2 linked regions of the Methylorubrum populi genome follow. The protein of the gene in region 1 interacts with the protein of each later gene in a pairwise test. Links are inferred from orthologs where the notes say so. Each region holds a gene or a part of one and is shown on either strand. Other genes may lie near its edges.

Region 1 (7,262 bases):
CGTCATCACCATCGCCAATCCCGGCGCGGAACGGACGCTCGGCCTGTCGGCAAGGGAACTGGTCGGCAAGCCTCTGACGGCGGTCGTGCCGGAGATCGCCGCGCTGTTCCCCGAGGCGGAGGGGCGCCAGCGCGCGCTCCAGCAGCAGATTCAGCTCGTGCGCGGCGGGCGCGAGCGCACCATCGCCGTGCGGGTGACCAGCGAGCAGGCGCAGGGCGAGGCCCGCGGCTACGTGGTGACGCTCGACGACATCACCGATCTCGTCACCGCGCAGCGTACCTCCGCCTGGGCCGATGTCGCCCGCCGCATCGCCCACGAGATCAAGAACCCACTGACCCCGATTCAGCTCTCGGCCGAACGCATTCGTCGCAAATACGGAAAAGTGATCACCGCCGACAAGGAAGTGTTCGAGCAGTGCACCGCCACGATCGTGCGGCAGGTGGACGAGATCAAGCGGATGGTAGACGAGTTCTCCTCCTTCGCCCGGATGCCGAAGCCCGCGATCACGCAGCAGGATCTGGCCGAGATTGCCCGGCAGAACCTGTTCATGCTGCGCATGGCGCATCCCGATCTGGACTTTCCGTTCGACACCGTCGGCGCCGACGCGCAGGGCCGCGTGGTGGCCGCCTTCGACGTGCGGCTGTTCTCCCAGGCGCTCACCAACATCCTCAAGAACGCTGTCGAGGCGGTCCAGGCGGTGCCCGAGGACGTGCTGACGGCCGACGGCGGCAAGGGCCGCGTGGCGCTGAAGCTGATCGTCGAGGACGCCTTCGTGGTGATCGAAGTCACCGACAACGGAAAAGGCTTTCCGGCAGAGGGGCGCCAGCGCCTGCTCGAACCCTATATGACGACCCGCGAGGGCGGGACCGGCCTCGGTCTGGCGATCGTCTCCAAGGTGCTGGAGGAGCATGGCGGGGGGATCGAGCTGAACGACAACCCGGAGGGGCGCGGCGGACAGGTCCGCATGCGGCTGCCGCGGGAGGTCGGGCGGGACGAAGGACAGAATTCCGAGTCCGGTGGCGGAGGGGAGCGGACACGCTCCGCGGCACCGGGCGCGCGTGACGGGACAACGATGGACAAGAATACGGAGGGCGCCATGGAAGCGCGACGCGTCGCGGAGATGCAGCCATGAGCGCCGACATCCTGATCGTCGACGACGAGGCCGATATCCGCGATCTGGTCGCGGGCATCCTGGACGACGAGGGGCACCGAACCCGCACGGCCGCCGGCTCCGACGAGGCGCTGGCGGCGATCGAATCGCGCCGGCCCCACCTCGTCTTCCTCGACATCTGGCTCCAGGGCTCGCGCCTGGACGGGCTGCAGGTGCTCGACCTGATCAAGGCGGGCCACCCCGACCTGCCGGTGGTGATGATCTCGGGCCACGGCAACATCGAGACCGCGGTGGCGGCGATCAAATCCGGCGCCTACGACTTCATCGAGAAGCCGTTCAAGGCCGACCGCCTGATCCTCGTGGCCGAGCGGGCGCTCGAAGCCTCGCGCCTCAAGCGCGAGGTGCGCGACCTCAAGGTGCGTTCGGGACAGGCGAGCCGCATCGTCGGCGCGTCCGTGGCGGTCAACCAGCTGCGCCAGACCATCGAGCGCGTGGCGCCGACCAATGCCCGGGTGATGATTTCGGGCGCGCCTGGCGCCGGCAAGGAGCTCTCGGCGCGAACCCTGCACGCCGCCTCCTCGCGGGCGAGCGGGCCCTTCGTCGTCATCAACGCGGCGACGATCACGCCGGAGACGATGGAAGCCGAGCTGTTCGGCGTCGAGGGTGGCGAGGGCCGGGTGCGGCGCGTCGGCGCCCTGGAGGAGGCCCATGGCGGCTCCCTCTACATCGACGAAGTCGCCGACATGCCCAAGGAAACGCAGAGCCGGATCCTGCGCGTCCTCGTCGATCAGAACTTCCAGCGCGTCGGCGGCACCGCCCGCGTCCACGTGGACGTGCGCATCATCTCATCGTCCTCCCGTGACCTCACCGAGGAGATCGCCGCCGGGCGCTTCCGCGAGGATCTGTTCCACCGCCTCTCGGTGGTTCCGATCCGCATCCCCTCGCTCGCCGAGCGGCGCGAGGACGTGCCGGAACTCATCACCTTCTTCATGGAGCAGATCTCGGCGGCCACCGGCCTGCCGCGGCGGCGCATCGCCGAGGACGCCATGGCGGTGCTGCAATCGCACGACTGGCCCGGCAACGTGCGGCAGCTGCGCAACAACGTCGAGCGGCTGATGATCCTGACCCAGAGCGATCCGGAGCAGGAGGTGACGTCCGAGATGCTGCCGACCGAGATCGGCGCGCTGGTGCCGACGACGCCGACCGGCGCCGGCGGCGAGAAGCTGATGAGCCTGGCGCTGCGCGAGGCGCGCGAGATCTTCGAGCGCGAATATCTCATCGCGCAGATCGCCCGCTTCTCCGGCAACATCTCCCGCACCGCCGAGTTCATCGGCATGGAGCGCTCGGCCCTTCACCGGAAACTGAAGTCTCTCGGCATCGGCCCGTAACCGGCCCGCAAGGCGCGATGCTGCCGATTCGCGTACGAGAATCGGCAGCGAGCACGGTTGCAAGAGGTGGATATTGACGCTTTGACCGGCAGGGTACCTCTTGCATCGCGGCAAGCTTCGCCCTGTAATGGAAGAGCGCGGCAGAGCGATCCCGGCATGTGGGAGTCGCCTGCCCGCGACTCCAGGCACGGGGTCCTGCTGATCCGCGGTTGCGGCCTCGAAATAAGGATAACAAGAAATGGCGGGCGAGCGCGCTCAGAACCTCCAGGATACGTTCCTGAACCATGTCCGCAAGAACAAGATCCCGCTGACGATCTTCCTCGTCAATGGCGTCAAGCTTCAAGGTGTTGTGACCTGGTTCGACAACTTCTGCGTCCTACTCCGGCGGGACGGGCACTCGCAGCTCGTTTACAAGCACGCGATCTCCACGATCATGCCCGGTCATCCGGTGCAGCTGTTCGAACCGGACGAGACGGCCCCCGAGAAGGCCTGACCGCGCGATCCACCGCATCCGGCGCGCCCGCGTCGGACCTGCCCCGCTTCGCGGACACCGTGCTCTTCCCGACGATTTCCGTCATTTGCGGGAGTCGGCGGATGCAAAATGGCGTCATCGTTCCGACATGAGAGAACGATGACACGGAGACGCCATGACTGAACTCCTTCCGCCCGGCGAAGCCCGCCTGCAGGCGAAGGCCGCCCCCGAGGGCGAGATTGCCGCCGCGACCCGCACGCTGGTGCTCGGCCCCTATCTCACGCGCGCCGCCCAGCGCTCCGCGCCCGGACAGACCGAGACCGTGCGCTCCGACGAGGCGCGCCTCGACGAGGCCGTGGGATTGGCTGTCGCCATCGATCTCGATGTCGCCCGGGCGATCTCCGTGCATATCCAGCGCCCGCGCCCCTCGACCTATCTCGGCAAGGGCCGGGTGGAAGAGGTCGCCGGGCTCATCCAGGCGGAAGAGATCGGCCTCGTTGTGATGGACTGCGCCCTTTCTCCGGTGCAGCAACGCAACCTCGAGAAGGCCTGGGGCGCCAAGGTCATCGACCGGACCGGCCTGATCCTCGAGATCTTCGGCCGTCGCGCCTCGACCCGCGAGGGCACGCTTCAGGTCGAGCACGCCCATCTCGCCTACCAGAAGTCCCGTCTCGTGCGCTCCTGGACCCACCTTGAGCGGCAGCGCGGCGGCTTCGGCTTCCTCGGCGGCCCCGGCGAGACTCAGATCGAGGCCGACCGGCGGATGATCCAGGAGCGGATGACCCGGATTGAGCGAGACCTCGACGCGGTGACCCGCACCCGCGGCCTGCACCGCAAGAGCCGCGCGCGGGTGCCGTATCCGATCGTGGCGCTCGTCGGCTACACCAATGCCGGCAAGTCGACCCTGTTCAACGCCCTGACGAAGGCCGAGGTGCGAGCGCAGGACATGCTGTTCGCGACCCTCGATCCCACGGCCCGGGCGACCAAGCTGCCCCACGGCGAGACCGTGATCCTGTCGGACACGGTCGGATTCATCTCCGACCTCCCGACATCGCTGATCGCCGCCTTCCGCGCGACGCTCGAGGACGTGATCGAGGCCGACATCCTGCTCCACGTGCGCGACGTCTCGCACGGTGACACCCAGGCCCAGGCCGAGGATGTCGAAGGGGTGCTGCGCGAACTCGGGATCGAGCCGGATGCCGAGCGGATCATCGAGGTCTGGAACAAGTCCGACCTTCTCGACGAGGGCGAGCGCACCCGGCTGGTCAACCTCAGCGCCGCCCATCGCGGCGCCGGGGCGGCGCCCATCCTGGTCTCGGCGCTGACGGGGGAGGGGCTGCCGGCGCTGGCCGAGCGGATCGAGGCACAGGTGGCGCGGGCGCGCTCGACCTTTGCCGTCACGCTTCCGCCGGAGGACGGCGCCTCCTTGAACTGGCTCTACGAGAATGCCGAGGTGCTCGACCGGCAGGCCGAGACCGGCGGCGCAATCGCGCTGACGATCCGCATCGCACCGGAGAAGGAGCCGCGCTTCCTCAACCGGTTCGAGGCGGCGCAGCGCATCGGCGGTCCGCAGAACCTGCCGGCGGCCTAAAGCATCATCCCGAAAGGTGGTTTGCGGCTTTCGGAAAAAGATGATGCAAAAACAGATCCCTGGTGCGTCGTGCTGGATCCGATATCCAGCACGATGCGCTAGGGCCGTCTCCTCGCATCGGCTCCGACGCGCGACGCGGCGGCCCCCACCGACGAAAAAGGGCCGGCACCGCGATTTGCGGCGCCGGCCCTTTTCAGATTTGCCCTCGGTGCGGTCAGTCTTTCGGTGCAGCGTGGGCGACCATGGCGAGGCTGTGGTTCAGCCCGCTCGCGCCACCGCCGATGACCTCGACGCGGGCCCCCGTCTTCGCCCGCCGGGCCGCCCATTCCCGGATCATCTCCAGGCAGGTGTGGTCGACGTGGCGCAGGCCATCCGCGGCGAGGCGGACCGGGGTGCCTTCCGGCGTGCGCTCCAGCGCCTCGTTGAGATGCGGCAGCTGGAGGAAGGTCGCCGAGCCCGAGAGGCGAAGTTCCGGCACCGCCTGGACCGCGCCACCCCGCTCCGTCTGCGCCGCGCCACCCTCGATCTTGAGCGGGCCGCGCAGGTAGTGCGGGATCACCTGGAGCAGGCTGAGCGCGAGACCGGTGAGGACGCCGGTCAGGAGATCGGTGGCGACGACCATCACCATGGTCGCGGCCCAGATCGCGGCGGTGGGCAGGCCGTAGCGCTCGTGCAGGTGGAAGGCGTGGGCCGGACTCACGAGGCGCCAACCCGTCACCACGAGGATGCCGGCGAGGGAGGCGGTCGGCACGATCTTCAGCACCATCGGCAGCATCAGCAGGAAGGCGAGGATCCAGCTGCCGTGCAGGATGGTGGAGGCCCGTGTGACCGCACCCGCCTGAACGTTCGCCGAGGAGCGGACGATCACGCCGGTCATCGGCAGGCCGCCGGCGAGGCCGCAGAGGATGTTGCCGACACCCTGCGCGCCCAGCTCGCGGTTGTACTGCGTGCGAGGACCGTCATGCATCCGATCGACCGCCGCCGCCGAGAGCAAGCTTTCCGCACTGGCAATGACCGCGAGCGTGACGGCCATCAGGATCATCGCCGGCTCGGCCAGGCGGCTCCAGTCGCCCAAACCCGGCAGGGTGACGGCGGAGAAGATGTTCTCCGGCACCTCGACGCGCTTGACGTCCATGCTGCCGACGACGGCGACGAAGGTGCCCGCCAGAACACCCATCAGGGCACCCGGGAGCAGCTTGAGCTTGGCCGGACGGATCTTCTCCCAGCCCAGCATCGCCACGATCGTCGCGAGTCCGACGATGACAGCGCCGGGGCGATTCCCCTCGGGACTGGAGACGAAGTTGAAGAACGCGGCCGGAATCGCGATGAGATTGTCGAGGCCGTTGGCTTTCGGCAGCGCGTCCGTCAGCACATGGAGCTGCGCCAGTACGATCAGGATCCCGATGCCGGCGAGCATGCCGTGCACGACCGCCGGCGAGATCGCCCGGAACCAGCCGCCGATCCGCAGCGCACCGGCCAGGAGCTGGATTGCACCGGCAGCGACGAGGACGGGTCCGAGGGCATCGATGCCGTGTTCGCGGACGAACTCGAAGACGATGACCGCGAGGCCTGCGGCCGGACCGCTGACCTGAAGCGGCGAGCCGGCGAGGAAGCCGACCACGATACCGCCGATGATGCCGGTGATGAGGCCGCGCTCGGCCGGCACACCGGAGGCCATGGCGATGCCCATGCAGAGGGGCATCGCCACGAGGAAGACGACGAAGGAGGCCGGAAGGTCCCGGCCGAGAGTCGATGGCATCAGCCGGGAGAGGGACGCGCGCATGGCGGAAGTCCCTATTCGGCCGCGACGGCGTGGAGGCCGGCAAATTCCGGCGTGGCGATCCGCGCGGCCGGAGCCTGAGCCACCGGCACGTCCGTGGCCTCGTCGATCGGGACGAAGCAGCCGCGGTCGCCGCAATAGGCCAGCACCTGCCCGCTCTCGATCTCGAAGAACCAGCCGTGCAGGCGCAGCCCGCCGCGGGCGAGCGCCGCCGCCACGCTCGGATGCGTGCGCAGATTGTTGAGCTGGACCACCACGTTCTCGAGAGCGAGGGCGCGGTGTCGATCCTTCGGATCCATGCCCTCGGGATAGGCTTCGCAGACGATCCGGTTCGCCGCGTGGCTGTGGCGCAGCCAAGCCGCGACGTTGGGCATGTTGCCCAGGGCCTCGGGGTTCATCAGCCCCTTCATCGCCCCGCAATCGGAATGGCCGCAGATCACGATGTCGCGCACGCCGAGCGCCACGACCGCATATTCGATGGCGGAGGAGACGCCGCCGTTCTGCTGCGAGAAGGGCGGGACGATGTTGCCGGCGTTGCGGCACACGAAGAGATCGCCCGGACCGGATTGCGTGATATGCTCCGGCGAGACACGAGAATCGGCGCAGGCGATGATGAGCGCCTGCGGCTGTTGACCGTCGCGCACCAGTTGCTGGTACATCTGCTGCTGGCCCGGGAAGATCGTTCCGCGGAAGTTCGAGAGACCTTGAATAATGCCGTCCACGGCAAACCTCGCTGTCCGTCACCACGCGTGAGCAGCCGCGTTGGGACGCATGAGTGCTGGCTGGATGACAGGCGGGGCTCCGCCTGCCGAGTCGCGAAGGTCACCAGACGGGACGCCGGCTGACCGGCGCCTCCGTCAGGCACAAGGCCGCCCGCGCCGCGGCAAGATCTGCGGCGACGTGAGAGCCGGTACGATGTC
Region 2 (7,494 bases), 1.4 Mb from region 1 along the record:
AACCCTTCTCCGGCAACGGGAGGGCCTCGCGAAGTCATCCGCCCGGGTGTGGCGGAGGGGGTTCACGGAACGGCCCTTCCCGTCCGGGCGGCCTTGCGGGCGCCGGACTCACGTGTGCGACGGTCACGATTCGGATCGGTGATGCAGGATTCCTTCGACGCAACCACTCTGATTTTCCTGGCGCTGGCCGTCTTCGTGATCTGGCGGCTGCGCTCGGTCCTCGGCCAGAAGACCGGCACCGAGCGCTCGCCCTTCCGGCCGGTCGAGCGCAACCGCACCGAGCCGCCGGCCGCCGGCCGCGGCGAGGGCGACAACGTGGTGCGCCTGCCCGGCGCCGACCGGGGACAGGCGGGAGCCGCCGTCCAGACCGCGACCCGCGACTGGCGCGGCATCGCAGAGCCGGGCTCGGCGGTCGCCCGCGGCCTGGAGCAGGTGGTTCAGGCCGAGCCGGCCTTCGAGCCGCGCGCCTTCCTGGAGGGCGCCAAGGGGGCCTACGAGGCCATCGTCATCGCCTTCGCCAAGGGAGACCGCAAGACCCTGCGCGCGCTCCTCTCGCGGGAGGTCTGCGAGGGTTTCGAGCGGGCGATCTCGGAGCGCGAGAAGCGCCGTGAGACCGTCGAGACCACCTTCATCTCCATCGACAAGGCGGAGATGGTCGCCGTCGAGGTGAAGAACCGCGTCGCGCAGATCACCGTGCGCTTCCTCTCGAACCTCATCACCGCCACCCGCGACGCGGACGGCAAGGTGATCGACGGCAATGCCGAGACCGGCGTCGAGGTGCCCGACGTGTGGACCTTCGCCCGCACGCTCGGCTCGCGCGATCCGAACTGGCAGCTCGTCGCCACCGACGCGGGCGGCTGATCGAGCGCACCATGCCGCGTTCGCGTGTTTCCCTTCCGGCCGCAGCGGTCCTCGCCGCTGCGGCCGTTTCCGTTCCCGCGGTGCGGGCCGGCGCGGCCGGGCCTGCGCGCGTACCTCCGCAGGTGCCGGGCGCGGTGCTGGAGCCGGTCGCGCTCAAGACGCTACCCGGCTGGCGCGAGGACGACGGCGCAGCGGCCCTCGATGCCTTCCGCCGCACCTGCGCCGGGCCCGGTCCCAACCCGCCCCAGGCCGAGGCTGTCACGGGCTCGCCGGCCGACCTCGCGGCGGCCTGCGCCGCGGCCGCCGAGGTCACGCCGGAGGGAGCCAAGACATTCTTCGAGGCGCGGTTCTCCGCCTACCGCATCGTGCGCCCGGCCTCCGAAAAGGAGCCGGAGCGCCGGGTCGGCTTCCTCACCGGCTATTTCGAGCCGGAACTGACGGGATCCCTGGAGCCCGGCCCCGGCTACACCGCCCCGGTGCTCGCCCGGCCCGACGACCTTGTCAGCCTCGCCCCAGGTGAGACCGCGCCGGGGCTCGATCCGATCTACCGGGCGGGCCGGCACACCGAGGCCGGGCTCGTGCCCTATCCCGACCGGGCGGCGATCGAGGACGGGGCGCTCGGCGAGCGCACCCGGCCGCTGCTGTGGCTGCGCGATGCCGTCGATCTCTTCGTGCTGCAGGTGCAGGGCTCCGGGCGCGTGCGCCTGCCGGACGGGCGCGGGATGCGGGTGCTCTACGACGGCAAGAACGGCCAGCCCTACACCTCGATCGGCAAGCTGCTCGTCAACGAGGGCCACCTGCCGATCAACGGCCTGAGCCTGGAGCGCTGGACCTCGTGGCTGCGGGCGAACCCGGACCATGCCCGCCGGCTGATGCGGATGAACGCATCCTACATCTTCTTCCGGACCGAGCCGGTGACGGACCCGGCGCTCGGCCCGCCCGGCGCCGCCGGCGTGCCCCTCAGCCCGGGGCGCAGCATGGCGGTCGACGGCAATCTGTGGCGGTACGGCCTGCCGTTCTGGCTGGAGGGCAAGCTTCCGGGCCAGCCCGGACGCGGCCACCTCGTCGTCGCGGCCGATACCGGCTCGGCGATCGTCGGCCCGGCGCGGGGCGATCTCTATGTCGGCACCGGCGCCGCCGCCGGCCGGGCGGCGGGCGACCTGCACGACCGCATGGGCTTCGTCGTGCTGATCCCCAAGCCGGCGTCGGACCAGACGGAGGCCGTACAGGGCCCGGCGAAGGCCCCGGCCTCCGCCCGTGACTCGGCCGTGCCGGAGGCCGGCGCCGGGGAGCCCCGGCCGTGAGGGAGCGACCGCCGCGGCGGCCCCGCCTGCTCTCGCGCGAGGAGGCTCATCTCTGGGGCGAGATCGCCAAGCTGATCACGCCGCTGCGGGGCCGGACGCGGCCGAGGAAGGCACCGGCAGAGGCGCCCCCAGCCGAGGTGGAGCGATCCGCCGCACCGGACCGGCCGAGCGGGGTCGCGTCGTCATCGGCCGCGCCGCCATCGGTCGCGCGACCTGCCCTGAGGACGGTGGCAAAGCCGGCGGCCAAGGCCGTCCTGAAATCCGCGCCGAAGCTCGCCTCCCCTCCCCCGCACCGGTCCGCGCCGGCCGCCTCGATGCCGCGCTCGTCTTCGAAGCCGCTCAAGCTCGGCGACCTCGCCCCCGAAATCGCCCGCGTCTCCACCGCGCCGGTGCAGGCCGCTCCGCCGCCTCCGCCGCCTCCGCCGGGCGCGCCGGGGCTGGAACGGCGCGAGCGGCGCGGCCTGGAGCGCGGCACGCTGGCGATCGAGGCCCGCATCGACCTTCACGGCCTCTATCAGGCGGAGGCGCACGCGGCTCTGGTCGGCTTCCTGCTGCGCGCCCGCGCGGCCGGGCATGCCAGGGTGCTCGTGGTGACCGGCAAGGGCGGCGAGGGCTTCGGTGGCCACGACCGCGGCGGCTTCTCCGAGCGCGGCGTGCTTCGGCGCAGCGTGCCCCACTGGCTGAGGGGCCCGGAGCTGCGCGGCCTCGTGCTCGGCTTCGAGGAGGCGGGCCGCCAGCACGGCGGGGCCGGCGCCCTCTACGTGCGGCTGCGGCGCCGATAGCCCGCCGGGGGCCGGCCTTCGTGCGGGCCCGAAGGAACCTGAGGTCAAATCGGCGAAGGGGTCTTGAGCCAGGGGGCGAAACGCGCTACTGAGCCATGCTCTCCCATTGCAGCCGTGTCGCATTCCTCGGTCTCTTCGGCCCAGCGGAACCGATGCGTGGGCCGGGCCGCGCGCCCGCGACGGCTACGGACCCCGGGGCGCTTCCCCGGCGCCTGGCCCTGCTCCCGAACCGGCCGACTTCTTCCCGCCCTTCGTTGGTTGCATCTCCCCACATGACGTCACAGAACGACGCTCTCGCCCCCGTCGAAGCTCCGGCCGAAGCCGCCGCCGCCGCGCCGGCCGATCTCGCCGCCCGACGCGAGGTGAAGCTCCAGGACCTCAAGTCCAAATCGCCGACCGAACTCATCGCCTTCGCCGAGGAGGTCGAGGTCGAGAACGCCTCGACCATGCGCAAGCAGGAGTTGATGTTCGCGATCCTCAAGCAGCTCGCGGCCAACGAGACCGAGATCATCGGTGCCGGCACGGTCGAGGTGCTGCAGGACGGGTTCGGCTTCCTGCGCTCGAACGACTCGAACTACCTGCCGGGTCCGGACGACATCTACATCTCGCCCACGCAAATCCGCCGCTTCGGCCTGCGCACCGGCGACACGGTGGAGGGCCCGATCCGCGGCCCCAAGGACGGCGAGCGCTACTTCGCCTTGATCAAGGTCAACACGATCAACTTCGAGAACCCGGAGAAGATCAAGCACAAGGTCCACTTCGACAATCTGACGCCGCTGTTCCCGACGAAGCGGTTCAAGCTCGAACTGGACAATCCGACCAAGAAAGACTTCTCGCCCCGCATCATCGACATCGTCTCGCCGATCGGTAAGGGCCAGCGCGCGCTGATCGTCGCGCCGCCGCGCACGGGCAAGACCGTGCTGATGCAGAACATCGCGCAGTCGATCACCCTCAACCACCCGGAATGCTACCTCATCGTGCTGCTCATCGACGAGCGCCCGGAAGAGGTGACCGACATGATCCGCTCGGTGAAGGGCGAGGTCATCGCCTCGACCTTCGACGAGCCGGCCACCCGCCACGTGCAGGTCGCCGAGATGGTGATCGAGAAGGCCAAGCGCCTGGTCGAGCACGGCCGCGACGTGGTGATCCTGCTCGACTCCATCACCCGCCTCGGCCGCGCCTACAACACCGTGGTGCCCTCCTCCGGCAAGGTGCTGACCGGCGGCGTCGACGCCAACGCCCTGCAGCGGCCCAAGCGCTTCTTCGGCGCGGCCCGCAACATCGAGGAGGGCGGCTCGCTCACCATCATCGCCACCGCGCTGATCGATACCGGATCGCGCATGGACGAGGTGATCTTCGAGGAGTTCAAGGGCACCGGCAACTCCGAGATCATTCTCGACCGCAAGGTCTCCGACAAGCGCATCTTCCCGGCCATCGACATCACCCGCTCCGGCACCCGCAAGGAGGAGCTGCTGGTGCCGCCGGATTCGCTCAAGAAGACCTATGTGCTCCGCCGCATCCTCAACCCGATGGGCGTCACCGACGCGATCGAGTTCCTCATGGACAAGCTGCGCCAGACCAAGAGCAACAGCGACTTCTTCGACTCGATGAACACGTAAGGCGAGGCGCCTTATCGCGATGTCCTGCCGAGGGGTTGGCCGATGCGATCGGCCGGCCCCTCATTCGTTTCCGGCCGTGCCTCGGCGTTGCCGTCCGAGGGGCAATCCTGCCGGAACGCGTCGGCCCACCATGTGAGATTATGCAGCAATCACAAAATCTTCCGGCCACTCGAACCTTCGTTTTCGTGTGACGTTGGCCCGCCATGACCGCCCGCGGGCGGTTGGGCACGGAGACGGCGAATGGCAACCCGCAACGTATCGGATCTCGTGGTCGAGACGCTCCAGCAGGCGGGGGTACGCCGCGTCTACGGCCTCGTCGGCGACAGCCTGAACGGGATCACGGAAGCGATCCGCAGCCGCGGCGTGATCGACTGGGTCCATGTCCGCCACGAGGAGGTCGCCGCCTTCGCCGCCGCGGGCGAGGCGCAGGTGACCGGCGAACTCGCGGTCTGCGCCGGCTCCTGCGGACCGGGCAACCTCCACCTCATCAACGGCCTGTTCGACGCCCACCGCACCCGCACGCCGGTGCTGGCGATCGCCGCCCACATCCCGTCGAGCGAGATCGGCCTCAACTACTTCCAGGCGACGCGGCCCGAGGAGCTGTTCCGCGATTGCAGCCATTTCTGCGAACTGGTCTCGGACCCGGAGCAGCTGCCCAACGTCCTCGAATCCGCGATCCGCACGGCGGTGGGCAAGCGCGGCGTCGCCGTGGTGGTCATCCCCGGCACCGTGGCGCTGAAGGAGGCGCCCAAGCGCGCGCTCGCCGCCCCCGCGACCCTGCGCCCGCGCGCGCCCGCCGCCGTGCCGCCGGCCGACGAACTCGACCGCCTCGCCGGCCTCCTCAACGGCTCCAAGAAGATCACGCTGCTGTGCGGGCGCGGCTGCGCCGGGGCGCACGCGCCGCTGATGCGGCTGGCCGAGCGGCTCAAGAGCCCGATCGTCCACGCGCTCGGCGGCAAGGAGCATGTCGAGCACGACAATCCCTACGATGTCGGCATGACCGGCCTGATCGGGTTCTCCTCGGGCTACGCGGCGATGGAGGCCTGCGAGACCCTGCTGATGCTCGGCACCGACTTCCCCTACCGCCAGTTCTACCCCGAGCACGCCAAGATCGCGCAGGTCGATCTGCGCCCGGAGAATTTGGGCAAGCGCTGCCGGCTCGAACTCGGCCTCGTCGGCGATGTCGCCGCCACCATCGAGGCGCTGCTGCCGCGGCTGACCGGCAATGACAGCGCGCGCCATCTGGAGGCCAGCCTCAAGCACTACGCCAAGGCCCGGGAAGATCTCGACGACCTCGCCACCGGCAAGCCGGGGCGCAAGCCGATCCACCCGCAATATCTCACCCGGCTTCTCAGCGAGGCGACGCATGACGACGCGGTGTTCACGGCCGATGTCGGCACGCCCACGGTCTGGGCGGCGCGCTACCTCTCCATGACCGCCGGTCGGCGCCTGATCGGCTCCTGGGCGCACGGCTCGATGGCCAACGCCCTGCCCCACGCCATCGGCATTCAGGCGGCGAGCCCCGGCCGGCAGGTGATCTCGCTCTCGGGCGACGGCGGTTTCGCCATGCTGATGGGCGACATCCTCACCCTTCGCCAAGAGAAGCTGCCGGTGAAGGTCGTCATCTACAACAACGGCACGCTCGGCTTCGTCGAGCTGGAGATGAAGGCCGCGGGCTATCTCGAGACCGGGGTCACGCTGGAGAACCCGGACTTCGCCGCCATGGCCAACGCCATCGGCATCCATGCCCGCCGGGTCGAGGATCCGGGCGATCTGGAAGGCGCGATCCGGGACGTGCTGGCCCATCCCGGCCCCGCCCTGCTCGACGTGGTGACGAACCGCCAGGAACTGGCGATGCCGCCGAAGCTCCAGGCCGAGCAGGTGAAGGGCTTCAGCCTCTACGCGCTCCAGGCGGTGATGAACGGGCGCGGCGACGCCATCCTCGATCTGGCCAAGACCAACCTGCTCCGCTGAGCCAAGCGTCCGCCGCGCTCCGGAACCGGTCCGGGCGCGGCGGACGGCATCGTCAAACCGAGGCCAAGCCTGTAATCGCACGCCGTTGCCGGGCGGTCACACTGGGCTGCAACATCGCTCGCGCATCCAACCGCGCATCATCCGCAAGCGCCTGCCGACACAGCGCAATCAACGCCGTATCTCACTTTATAATAACTACAAGTAACTGATTTTACTCTGGTTTCCCTTGTCGATACAGGCTCGCGGCGACATTCATGGCTGTGGTCTGCCTCAAGGGTCTGCCATGTCCGCGTCCCGATACGCTCGCGCTACTTCCCCTCTCGCTGCATTCCTGCTGGTCGGCGCGGCTCCGGCCCTGGCCCAGCCGGCGAGCGCGACGCTCGATACGATCTCGGTGGAGGCCTCCCGCGCGCAGCAGCCGGCTCCGCGGCCGGCCAGCGGCGGGCCGCCCGCGTCCCCAGTCGTCGCGCCGCCCGGCCCGGCCGGCGCCGTCGGCGTGGGGTCGACCACGAGCGGCGGCGGCGGCGGCCCGACGGGGGTCGTCGGCTACACCGCCCGCGGCAGCGCGGCGGCGACCAAGACCAACACGCCGATCATCGAGACGCCGGCCTCGGTCTCCGTCGTCACCCGCGAGCAGCTCAACGACCGCAACGTCCAGACGCTGAACGAGGCGATCGCCTACACCCCGGGCGTCTCCTCCAACGTGTTCGGCTTCGACCCGCGCTTCGACGCCTTCTACATCCGCGGCTTCGAGGTCACGAATGTCGGCATCTACCGCGACGGCCTGCGCCAGCCCTCCGCGCCCTTCGCGATCCCCCGCGTCGAGCCCTACGGCCTCGACGCCCTGACGATCCTGCGCGGGCCGGCGGCGGGCCTCTACGGCCTCGGCGCACCCGGCGGCATCGTCGATGTCACCTCGAAGCGCCCGACCTCCGTACCCTTCGGCGAGATCTG

The links. The genes of interacting proteins can lie anywhere in the genome.
Region 2: the proteins of hfq (region 1) and rho interact in binary tests that used the Escherichia coli proteins (3 or more experiments, as listed by UniProt). The link is inferred for Methylorubrum populi from one-to-one orthologs.

The regions. Positions count from the first base shown.
Region 1 is NZ_AP014809.1:3,359,916-3,367,177, forward strand. Bases 1,658-4,364 are described here. They hold hfq (RNA chaperone Hfq), read left to right. Parts: upstream 1,658-2,737; coding sequence 2,738-2,992; downstream 2,993-4,364. Other genes in these bases: ntrX (nitrogen assimilation response regulator NtrX), read left to right, coding at 1,658-2,499; hflX (GTPase HflX), read left to right, coding at 3,147-4,364. Also shown: MPPM_RS15410 (sensor histidine kinase), read left to right, coding at 1-1,132; more of ntrX, read left to right, coding at 1,129-1,657; more of hflX, read left to right, coding at 4,365-4,562; MPPM_RS15430 (SulP family inorganic anion transporter), read right to left, coding at 4,777-6,345; MPPM_RS15435 (carbonic anhydrase), read right to left, coding at 6,357-7,064. UniProt on the Escherichia coli protein: RNA chaperone that binds small regulatory RNA (sRNAs) and mRNAs to facilitate mRNA translational regulation in response to envelope stress, environmental stress and changes in metabolite concentrations.
Region 2 is NZ_AP014809.1:1,927,461-1,934,954, reverse strand. What follows is about bases 2,454-5,392. They hold rho (transcription termination factor Rho), read left to right. Parts: upstream 2,454-3,219; coding sequence 3,220-4,566; downstream 4,567-5,392. Other genes in these bases: poxB (ubiquinone-dependent pyruvate dehydrogenase), read left to right, coding at 4,807-5,392; MPPM_RS08855 (Smr/MutS family protein), read left to right, coding at 2,454-2,947. In the rest of the region: MPPM_RS08865 (Tim44/TimA family putative adaptor protein), read left to right, coding at 142-861; mltA (murein transglycosylase A), read left to right, coding at 873-2,165; more of MPPM_RS08855, read left to right, coding at 2,162-2,453; more of poxB, read left to right, coding at 5,393-6,540; MPPM_RS08840 (TonB-dependent siderophore receptor), read left to right, coding at 6,824-7,494. UniProt on the Escherichia coli protein: Facilitates transcription termination by a mechanism that involves Rho binding to the nascent RNA, activation of Rho's RNA-dependent ATPase activity, and release of the mRNA from the DNA template.